Regions from separate parts of the Arthrobacter sp. M71 S08 genome, predicted to be linked through region 1. Evidence: predicted binding sites of a transcription regulator. Region 1 holds the regulator's gene; the other holds the start of a gene.
What was found. Region 1 encodes HspR, which represses chaperone genes until heat shock. Its sites were predicted from a motif close to AAGTTGAGTCNNNNNGACTCAACTT; they were not measured.

Region 1 (5,301 bases):
TCTCCCTGCAGTACCTTTCCGTCACTCCGGACGGACCGGTGCACCTCGACGAGCACCTGAGCCGTGCCAAGTTCCAGGACCTCACCAAGGACCTGCTTGACCGCACCAGGAAGCCGTTCCACGACGTCATCGCCGAAGCCGGCATCAAGGTTTCCGACATCGACCACATCGTCCTTGTCGGCGGTTCAACCCGCATGCCCGCTGTTTCGGAACTGGTGAAGGAACTGGCCGGCGGCAAGGAGCCCAACAAGGGCGTGAACCCGGATGAGGTTGTCGCCGTCGGCGCTGCCCTCCAGGCCGGTGTGCTGAAGGGTGAGCGCAAGGACGTCCTCCTGATCGACGTGACCCCGCTGTCGCTGGGCATCGAGACCAAGGGCGGCGTGATGACCAAGCTCATCGAGCGCAACACGGCCATCCCCACCAAGCGCAGCGAGACCTTCACAACCGCAGATGACAACCAGCCTTCGGTTGCCATCCAGGTATTCCAGGGCGAGCGCGAATTCACTCGTGACAACAAGCCCCTGGGCACTTTCGAGCTCACCGGTATTGCACCGGCGCCGCGCGGTGTTCCGCAGGTTGAGGTCACCTTCGATCTCGATGCCAACGGCATTGTGCACGTGTCCGCCAAGGACAAGGGCACCGGTAAGGAGCAGTCGATGACCATCACCGGCGGCACCGCGCTGTCGAAGGAAGACATCGATCGCATGGTCCGTGAGGCTGAAGAGCACGCTGCCGAGGACAAGAAGCGCCGCGAGGCTGCGGATGTCCGCAATTCGGCCGAGCAGCTGGCCTACTCCGTTGGCAAGCTCATCGACGACAACTCCGACAAGCTGCCCGAAGAAGTCAAGACCGAGGTTCAGGGCGACGTTGACGCACTGAAGAAGGCTCTGGAGTCGCAGGACAACGATGACGAGGTGAAGGCTGCCTTCGAGAAGCTGCAGACCTCCCAGACCAAGCTCGGCGAGGCCATCTACGCCCAGGCTCAGCAGGAAGGTGCCGCCGGTCCCGGCGCTACCCCCACCGGTGAGCCCAGCGAGAACGGATCCAAGGCTGACGACGAAGACATCGTCGATGCCGAGGTCGTTGACGAAGACGAGAAGAAGTAGCCATGCCGCACCACGGAAACGAAGAAGAACACTCAGAGCCAGTGAGCTTCCGGGATAACCGGAAGATCGACCCGGAGACTGGGGAGATCCGTGGGCAGCAAGGCACAGCCGAAACAGACGGCACGGGTACCCCTGGTTCGGCCCCCTTCGCGGGTGCCGGCCAGGAGCCCGGCGCCGGAACCGCACAGGATGCGTCGGACTCTGCGCACCCGGACGGAGCGGACGCCGGTGTTGATGCGTTGGCCCAGGCGGAAGCGATCCTCAATGAGGCTGGTGGCGGGGAAGAGATTCCTCCAGCGTCCACCAACGTCGAGGCCGAGCTTCGGAATGACCTGCTCCGGCTTCAGGCCGAGTACGTCAATTACCGGAAGCGGGTGGAGCGGGACCGCGACGTCGCACGGGACATGGCAGTGATCGGGGTACTGAACTCGCTCATGCCGGTGCTCGACGACATAGACGCCGCCCGCCAGCACGGCGACCTTGCGGACGGGCCCTTCGCCGCTATCTCCACCAAGCTGGAGAACGCGTTGAAGACCTACGGCCTCTCCCGCATCGATGAGACCGGCGTGGAGTTCGACCCGAACATTCACGAAGCGCTCATTCAGCAGCCGAGCCCGGACGTCCAGTTCGACAGCGTCAGCCAGATCCTCCGCGCCGGATACAAGAAGGGCGACCGCGTCCTGCGCGCAGCCCAGGTGATCGTAGCGGTTCCTGAGTAGCTGGGCGCGTCCTTCCCCTCCGGGGCAACGAACTTCCGAGACTCGCAAAGCTCGCTTCGGAATATTAAACCCCCTTTAGCGGAGGGGAAGGACGCAAGGCTTCCACGAACAGGACAAGTTAAAGATTTAGAGAGAGGAGGGGTCAGATGGCTAGTCAGGATTGGGTCGACAAGGACTTCTACAAGATCCTTGGCGTGCCCAAGGACGCCTCCGACGCCGACATAAAGAAGGCCTACCGGAAGCTCGCGCGCAAGCATCACCCCGACCAGAACCAGAGCACCGGCGGCTCGGACAGGATGTTCAAGGACATCTCCGAGGCGTACTCGGTGCTGTCCGATCCCGAGCAACGTCAGCAGTACGACGCGATCCGCGCCATGGGCAGCGGAGCGCGTTTCACCGCCGGCGGTCCGGGCGGGGCAGGCGGCGGCGCCGGCTTTGACGACATGTTCGGGAACCTCTTCGGTCAGACCGCGGGCCGCCAGCGCGGAGGTTTCGGTGGCGGCAGCAACCTGCCTCCGGAGTTCGCCGATCTGTTCGGGGGAGGCGGTGGCTACTCTTCCGGTGGGGGATTTCCCGGGGGCGGTGGATTCCCTGGGTATCAGGCACCGCCACGCAAGGGCGCAGACCGGACGGCGAGCACCAGCATCTCCTTCGCCGGGTCCATCCGCGGCACCACGATCGGTCTGCGTGAACCGTCCGGCGAGGTGATCGACGTTCGTATTCCTCCCGGTATCCGTGACGGACAGAAGGTCCGTGTACGCGGAAAGGGCCAGTCGGGGCCGTCAGGAAACGGTGACCTCATGGTCACGGTGAATGTGAAGCCGCATCCGTTCTTCCAGCGCGACGGCGACAACATCCGGGTGCACGTACCTGTCACCTTCCCCGAGGCTACGCTCGGTGCGCAGGTGGAGGTGCCCACCCTGGACGGTGAGACCGTCAAGGTGAAAGTGCCGGCGGGTACTCCGTCCGGCAGGACCCTTCGGGTCAAGGGCCGCGGAGTGAAGACTTCGAAGGGCACAGGCGATCTGCTGGTGACCATCGACGTCGTCGTTCCGCAGAATCTGAACAAGGACGCGGCGGCCGCCGTCGAGGCATTCGCCAGCGCCACGAAGGATGCCGACCCGCGCAACAATCTCGCCGAAAAGGCGCGGCTTTAGGGTGTAGGGAATCTAGACAGCAGAGGGGAGCGACACCATGTCTGTTGATATCAATATGCCGATCTATGTGATTTCCGTGGCGGCGGAGCTCGCAGACATGCATCCCCAGACGCTGCGTCAGTACGACCGGCTGGGTCTCGTCACCCCCAGCAGGGCGCCCGGGCGGGCCCGCCGGTATTCCCAACGGGATGTCAATGTCCTGCGCGAAGTTCAGCGACTGTCCCACGAGGGCGTCTCTCTGGAGGGGATCCGGCGCATCCTGGAACTGGAGAATCAGGTCATGGCGCTCCAGCACAGGGTCAGCGAACTCACGGAAGAGCTGGCGCAGCGCCGGAAGCCGGAGACCAGCCGTGTCTTCGCTGCCGGTCTCGCGGGCGACGTCGTCACCCTCGCCAGGGGCCAGCGTCCCCGCCCGCGCAGCCAGGCACTCATGATCTGGCGCGGGGATCCTTCCCGTTGAGTCCCGCCGACGTAGCGCAACCTTCAATTCCACGGCACACTTATATACATGCCTGAATCAGAGTTCGCTGACGCCGCGGAAGTCCTGCTGGAGGGTGTTCTTCAGCTCCTCCTCTTTGGTGGAGCGGTTCTGGGTGTTCTAGCCATCGGCGCGGCAACCGGTACCTGGTTGATCGTGCGCCGCGTCCGCCGTTCGGGAGTCCTCCGCCGCCGGATCGAGCGCGGGTCCAGCCGTCTGCGGTCCTTCTCCTCGGATGCATCGGCACGGGAGCTCGCAAGGCTCCGGCTCCAACTCGAGCGCTCCACGGATGCCACCCGTCGCTCCGTTGCGGCGGCTATCGCACAGGGTTCTCCCACGGGAGACCTGGCCGCAACCGCGGAGGACCTCACCCGGGCCGAAACCGTACTCGGCGAACGCCTTGCCCTTGCCGAACGGGAACCGAACAGGGCGCTCCGCGAAGACCTTGCCCGCGGTATCGGCGAGCAGGTCAACTCCCTCTGCGAACTGTCAGCTCAGCTGCGTCGAGCCCTTCTCGAGGTTCATCAGGTCTCCGGCAGCAGGCAGCTTGAGCGCGCCACCTCACGCCTCACCACGGAAATCGGTGCTCTGAGGACCTGGAACGCCGCCTACGGCACCGGCACGCGGCGGGCCTAGCACCAGTGTCTGTACGTCGCCGCATCTCACGCATCCTTTCCTCGCGCCGCAACGCCGCTGAACCGGTTGATCCCATTGCCGCGCTCGGCCAGTCCCAGCGGCAACAGGAGGAAAACCTCGACCGCGCCCGCCGCAGTGTTGCCGACCTCGCCGCCGTGCGGCACCGGGTCGACAGCCTCGCCCGGCAGGCGGCGGCAGACCTCGACGCCTGCAACCGCGAGGCGGAACGCGCTGTTGCGAACAACAACGACGACGCCGCCCGGGCTGCGCTTCGCCGGGCACTGGAAGTGCAGAAGAGACTTGAGACGCTGACCCGCCAGCGCGACGGCGTCGATCAGCAGTTCCACGCCCTCGAAGCGGACCTGTACCGGCTTGAAACTTCATTGCAGGAAAACGCAGTCCGTTACGAATCCCTCAAGGCGCAGCACGGCGCCACCCAGGCGGCGCTGGACGTTCAGGGCGCGGTGTCCGCTTCAGCGGGAAGCAGCGTGGAAACCGCGCGCGCCGCGCGCGAGGCGGAACGGGAAGCCAGGCGTTTGAGGCATCTGCAGGCCGCCCAGGAGGAACTCACCTGGTCCGACCCGTCCTCCGGGAAGCTCGAACAGGCGTTCGGCGAGCTCGAAGCACGTGAGGCAGCCGAGCAGGAACTCCGGCAGCTGAAAGAACGGGCGCAGGGCCGCCGGCGCGGGCAAGCGTAGGCCCGCAGACCCCGTGAGGGAAGCATCAGCGCCGGTTGCCAGGCTCAGCCCATGAGCGAGATCAACGGCGCAGACATCCGTGGCAAACAGTTCCTGGTAGTAGGAGCAACGGGCCAGCTCGGTTCGCGCATAGCGGCAGAACTGGGAGCAAGGGGAGCGCGGCTGGTCCTCAGCGGACGCGATGAGGCGAAACTCCGCGCAGTCGCCGATCGGCTGGGTGCAGGTTCCGTTGCCGCAGACCTGACGCTGCCCGGCGGGCCCGCCAGCATCGCCGATACGTTGAATGACGAGACTCTGGACGGCATGGTTTATGCTGCGGGCGTCGTGGCCTTCGGTTCCCTCACCGAGCTTGACGATGACACCCTGGACGAGTTGCTGCTCACCAACTTCGTGGGCTACGCCCGGCTCCTTCGAGCGGTCGTCCCACGGCTGGGCAAGGGATCTGTGGTGGCGCAGATCAGCGCTGTCGTCGCTGAGAGTCCCACCGGGGGCATGGCCGCGTACTCT
Region 2 (5,301 bases), on a different contig from region 1:
GTTCGGATGCGGTAGGCCGCTTCCTTGATCCGCTGTAGACGCTCTGCGTCAGACGCGATCTGTTCTGTGGTCGATTCCATAGGTGTTCACCTCGTGTGGATTTATCCGGTCTCGGCGAAACGCGCTCCTTAGCGGCCACGACCGCCGACGACGGCATTGTGTCACGACTCACACTAGCCGCTCAACTGTTAACAGTCAACAGTTTAGAGGTTTATCAGTTATTGATCTTGCCCGGGATGCTGCAGGCCACCACGGGCGGTCCGTAAGTATGCTGTCTAAGTGGTCGCGAGGGACCCGCAACAGGGAAGGAAGAAGACATGACGGCTGCGCTGCTGATCATCGATATGCAGAAGGCGTTCTTCGAGGACGAAACTCTCGGAAGGCAGCAGGACTCGCTGGTTGAGGCGTGTAATTCCGCTATCGCGGATGCGCGTGAAGCCGGTATTTCGGTCTATGTAATCCGCACGGAGCATCAGCGGGACAAGTCGACGTGGACGCTGAGTATGCTCGACGACGACCAGGGGTTTCTTTTCAGCGGCACCGAGCAGGCAGAACCCGTTGACGGCTTGGACATCGAGGGACTTCCCGAATTGGTGAAGACACGGGACAGCGCCTTCTTCGGTACCGATCTACTGCAACGTCTACGCAATCTCAGCGTGGATACGGTTGTGCTCGCCGGGGTAGCAACGCACAACTGCGTGGCTCAGACTGCGGCGGATGCATACGCCAACAATGTGCGGGTGGCGTACGCGAAGGATGCGATCGCCTCTACCAACGAAGAGTACGCAGAGAACGTCCTTGGTGTGCTGATGGACGAATATCGCCAGCAGTCCCTCGACGCCGACGACGTCCGGAAGCTCTTCGCCGTGAGCCGGGCGTGAGCGGGGAGCACCCCTGAGATTGTGTACTAAGGGTGATGCAGTCAGAGACCGATGCTGTAACCGTCCTCGCGGTGAAAGAGGCGCCGTCCCGCGCCGTCATCAAGGCGAACCCACACTACTGAGGCATCGTCTGCGCGATCCTCCAATACGCCGGTGAATTGATTCCCGGATTGATGGCGCAAGGTGACCTGCTGGCCGCGCTGCAGAGCGGAGAAATCGGTGAGGGCCTGATGCTGCGAGGTTGTCATGGAAAAGCCTTTCTGGAGTGTGACTGCGGCCACACTATTTGGCTTTCCTGAATGTTCGGTGAATAGATTCTGGACAACAGCTAGGCAACCAAGCGAATGATTAGCGCCCGTGAAGCGATTCAGCCCTTCCGCCAGGCGTGGTCATTCAGATGCGAGCCGGCCTGCGGTCCCATCTGCAGCATCCCGCCGTCGACCGCCCATGATGCGCCGTTGACGTAACTGGAGGCCGGCGTCGCCAGAAAAGCGATTACCGATGCCACCTCCATGGCTGCACCTGGACGGCCGATCGGGATGCCTGGGCGGTCGACCTCCTTCGGGTCCTCGTCCTCGGCATCATTCATCGGTGTGGAGATTTCACCGGGGAGGACCGCATTCACGGTCACCCCATGATGACTCAGTTCGAGCGCCATGGTGCGGACGAGCCCCCCGAGCGCGTGTTTCGAGGCGTCGTATGCGGCGGAGCCGACGCGCGGCTGTTCCTGGTGCACGCTGGTGACCGCGATGATCCGCCCGCCGTTGCCGGCTTCGATCATCCTTTGGGCGGCACGCTGCATGCAGGCGAACGCACCGTCGAGGTTGACCGTCAGGATGGTGCGCCAGGTGTCGAAGTCTGTTTCCAGGAAGGGCATCGGCTTGTTCATGCCTGCGTTGTTGACGAAGACGTCAAGCCCGCCGAGCTGTTCGGCGAGGTGGTCAACCACGGCTGCCCCCGCGGCGGCGTCAGAGGTGTCCAGGTGCGCAATCACCGCCCGTCGTCCGTGCTGCTCCACTTCCCGCGCGGTTTGCTTTGCCCCCTCTTCCCCGGAATGCCATGTGATGCCGACGTCCATTCCGGCCTCGGCGAGAGCCACTGCAGTAGCCCGTCCGATACCCGAGTTGGATCCCGTCACTATTGCTGTCTTTGGTGAGAAGGTCATGCACCATCCTCCCCAAGCCCCGGCAGGCATCGCAAGGGTCGACAATCGGACAAAAGGGTTATCGAAAAGTTAACTAAGCTTGCTTTCTATTTCACCCCCAGTGTGTCAGTCTGGCATTACCAGTGGCGGGAAATGCTGTTCATCAACTCGCAAGAACAAACGCCGACGCCCCGCCACGCCGGCAAATCAGAGGGGATATAGCAATGGCATCCACACATTCATCTGGCTCGGGAGTCACAACCCGAAGCAACATCCAGAAAGCCGCGCTCGCAGTCGGAGTAGTCTTCCTGCTGGTCGGTATCCTTGGCTTCATTCCAGGCATCACCGGCAATTATGATCAGCTCGCCATTGCGGGAGCTGAGTCAGAGGCCCTCCTGCTTGGAATCTTCCAGGTTTCCGTCCTGCACAACATCGTCCACCTCCTGTTCGGGGTAGCTGGTGTGGCGATGGCGAAGTCGGCCACCGGCGCATACAACTTCCTCCTCTGGGGAGGGGTCATCTACGCCGTTCTGTTCATCTACGGGCTCATCGTCCCGCATGATTCAGCAGCCAACTTCGTCCCCGTGAACGCTGCGGACAACATCCTGCACCTGGTCCTCGCCATCGCCATGATTGCTCTGGCGCTTGCGCTGCGGGACAAGCACCGCACGGTTCGGGGCCGGTAACCTTCCGGAGAAAATGAACGACGACGACGGGTCACAGCCCGTCGTCGTCGTTCATTTTTGTCGTGGTTCGTAGGACGAGACTAGGCTTCCACAGCCTTGTCGCCCTTTACCGGCCGGGCATCCTCGCCGGAAACCACCTCGATCTTGCGGGGCTTCGCACGCTCGCTGACCGGGATGGTGACGCTGAGGACACCGCTCTCATACCGCGCGGAGATGGCATCGATGTCGACACCCTGCCCAAGGTTCAGCTGCCGAAGGAAGGATCCGCTCTCGCGTTCACGGGTGAGCCACTTGACTCCTTCCGCATTGCGCAGGGTGCGCTCGGCACGGATGGTGAGCAGCTGGCCGTCCACGTCGATATCGACGGAGCCCGGATCAATGCCGGGGAGGTCAGCGTTCAGGATGTAGTGGTCGCCCTCGCGGTAGAGGTCAATCGGCATCAGGCGCAGTCCCTGGCGGGTATCCAGAAGTGCGCCGGCCACGCGGTCCAGTTCGCGAAATGGGTCGAATTTCATAGCCATGATGGGTCACTCCTTGAGGATATCTAGTCTGCTTAGGGTTGAGTCTTGTACGCTCAACCTGTAGGTAGATTAGCACTCGACCATACGGAGTGCTAACTGATTTTGTTCGCTCATGACGAACATGGACCTACGAAAAAACCCGCCCCGCGGGTGCGGGACGGGCTACGAACAGTGCCTGCGCGGGGCCTCGATCCCCGGGCCTTCCGCGTGTGAAGCGGATGCTCTACCAGACTGAGCTACACAGGCAAATAGTTCCCAGTCAGTTTAGGGCATCGGTGGACTGATCACGCAAACGCTCAAATCGGTGGATATTCGGGCGGACACTAAGTAGCCTGACAAGCCCGGCCTGTCTCGTGACATCCCAACGGGGGACGAGCACTGCTCGAAGCCAGCGAAGGAGTTTGTCATGAATGATCAGGACATATTGGCGCGGATTCAGGCGCTTGTCGATGAGGAGCATGGACTGCGGGATTCCTCCCCCGATGAGAGTGACTCCGCCGGTGACCGGCGGGCCCGCCTGCGGCGGGTTGAGGAGGAACTCGACCAGTGCTGGGATCTGCTCCGCCAAAGGCGGGCGAAGCAGGACGCTGGTGAGAGTCCGCAGGAGGCAGAGGCCCGGCCGATCGACCAGGTGGAGGGGTACCGCCAGTAAGACGTCCCGTCCGTGGTGGGAACCGCGACGAAGAGCGTGTAGAGAGTGAAAGGAACCCCATGGAAAACCTGAAGGCATTCGCACTGATTTGCACGCTCACCCCGTCACCGGCGGACTCAAGCTCCGACCTCATGGCCGGCCGCATCCTGGGCAAGCTGGAGGAGCAGGGAGTAACGACGTCGTCGGCCCGGGTTGTTGACCACAATGTGGCTCCCGGCGTGGAAATCGACATGGGCGAGGGGGACGAATGGCCGCAGCTCCGCCAGCAGATCCTGGACGCGGACATCTTCCTTCTCGCTGCTCCGATCTGGGTGGGACACATGAGCAGCCTCGGGCAGCGCGTTTTCGAGCGGCTGGACGCGGATCTATCTTCCACCGATGATGAGGGCAGGCCCATTATGTACAACAGGGTGGCGCTCACCGCCGTCGTCGGAAATGAGGACGGCGCCCACCACGTCACCGCGGAGATGCATCAGGGCCTGAACGACATTGGCTTCACGGTTCCTGCACAGGGCGGCGTGTACTGGGTGGGAGAGGCGATGCAGACCGTGGATTTCAAGGACCTCGACCAGGTGCCCGACCCGGTTGCCTCCACCATCTCCGCCATGACCGCAAACGCGGTCCACCTAGCGAAGTCGTTGAAATCGGCGCCCTACCCTGCGCCGTAGCATCGGTCGCGAACACTTCAATGGAGATAGGCGAGGCGCTTGACGAATCCCCAGAACGACCCCGACGCCCGACGGCGGGAACTCGGCAACACCCCTGGCCCGGTCGAGGATGAGATCGAGGAGTCGTTTGACCGAACCGTCGACGAAGGCGCCCAGCGCCTGCACCGAACGTTCCCCGATGTCCTCATCACGGGCCTGTTCGGCGGTTTCGAAATCGGCATCGGCGTCATGGCCTACCTGGCGGTACTCCATCAGACGGATAGTCATCTTCTGGCCGGAGTTGCATTCAGCGCCGGTCTGATAGCGCTGCTGCTCGCGAAAAGCGAACTCTTCACGGAGGGTTTTCTCGTCCCGATTGCTGCCGTCACCGCCAAGCAGGCCACCATCGGTCAGCTCGGCAAACTGTGGGGTGGCACATTGCTCGCCAACCTGGCGGGCGGCTGGCTGTTCATGGCGTTGGTGATGACCGCCTTCCCGCAGTGGACCCCGACCGTCATCACTGCAGCCGAACACTACGTCGGTGCCGGGTTCAGCTGGCAAACCGTGTGCCTGGCCGTGCTTGGCGGCAGCACCATCACGCTCATGACGCGGATGCAACACGGAACCGAGGCGATGAGCGGCAAATTGGCCGCCGCCGTCGTCGGAGGCTTCCTGCTGTCAGGATTGCAGCTCTTCCACTCGATCCTCGACTCGCTGCTGATCTTCGGCGCCATTCAGACCGGCGCCGACATCAGCTACCTGGACTGGCT

Region 2: a site for HspR is predicted at 3,268-3,292, ahead of AC5RTB_RS10250 (Hsp20/alpha crystallin family protein). Genes of this name have one in related genera too.

What each region holds. Positions count from the first base shown of each region.
Region 1 covers NZ_JBNHEY010000002.1:206,394-211,694, forward strand. Annotated here, with positions in the region: gene dnaK (molecular chaperone DnaK) at 1-1,106, shown strand, start outside; gene AC5RTB_RS04850 (nucleotide exchange factor GrpE) at 1,109-1,825, shown strand; gene AC5RTB_RS04855 (DnaJ C-terminal domain-containing protein) at 1,972-2,982, shown strand; gene AC5RTB_RS04860 (heat shock protein transcriptional repressor HspR) at 3,020-3,442, shown strand; gene AC5RTB_RS04865 (hypothetical protein) at 3,491-4,096, shown strand; gene AC5RTB_RS04870 (PspA/IM30 family protein) at 4,102-4,794, shown strand; gene AC5RTB_RS04875 (SDR family NAD(P)-dependent oxidoreductase) at 4,846-5,301, shown strand, end outside.
Region 2 covers NZ_JBNHEY010000004.1:125,506-130,806, forward strand. Annotated here, with positions in the region: gene AC5RTB_RS10225 (transketolase) at 1-80, opposite strand, end outside; gene AC5RTB_RS10230 (cysteine hydrolase family protein) at 318-881, shown strand; gene AC5RTB_RS10235 (hypothetical protein) at 923-1,129, opposite strand; gene AC5RTB_RS10240 (SDR family oxidoreductase) at 1,249-2,046, opposite strand; gene AC5RTB_RS10245 (DUF4383 domain-containing protein) at 2,250-2,711, shown strand; gene AC5RTB_RS10250 (Hsp20/alpha crystallin family protein) at 2,792-3,232, opposite strand; tRNA gene AC5RTB_RS10255 (tRNA-Val) at 3,405-3,478, opposite strand; gene AC5RTB_RS10260 (DUF2630 family protein) at 3,639-3,884, shown strand; gene AC5RTB_RS10265 (flavodoxin family protein) at 3,944-4,552, shown strand; gene AC5RTB_RS10270 (formate/nitrite transporter family protein) at 4,592-5,301, shown strand, end outside.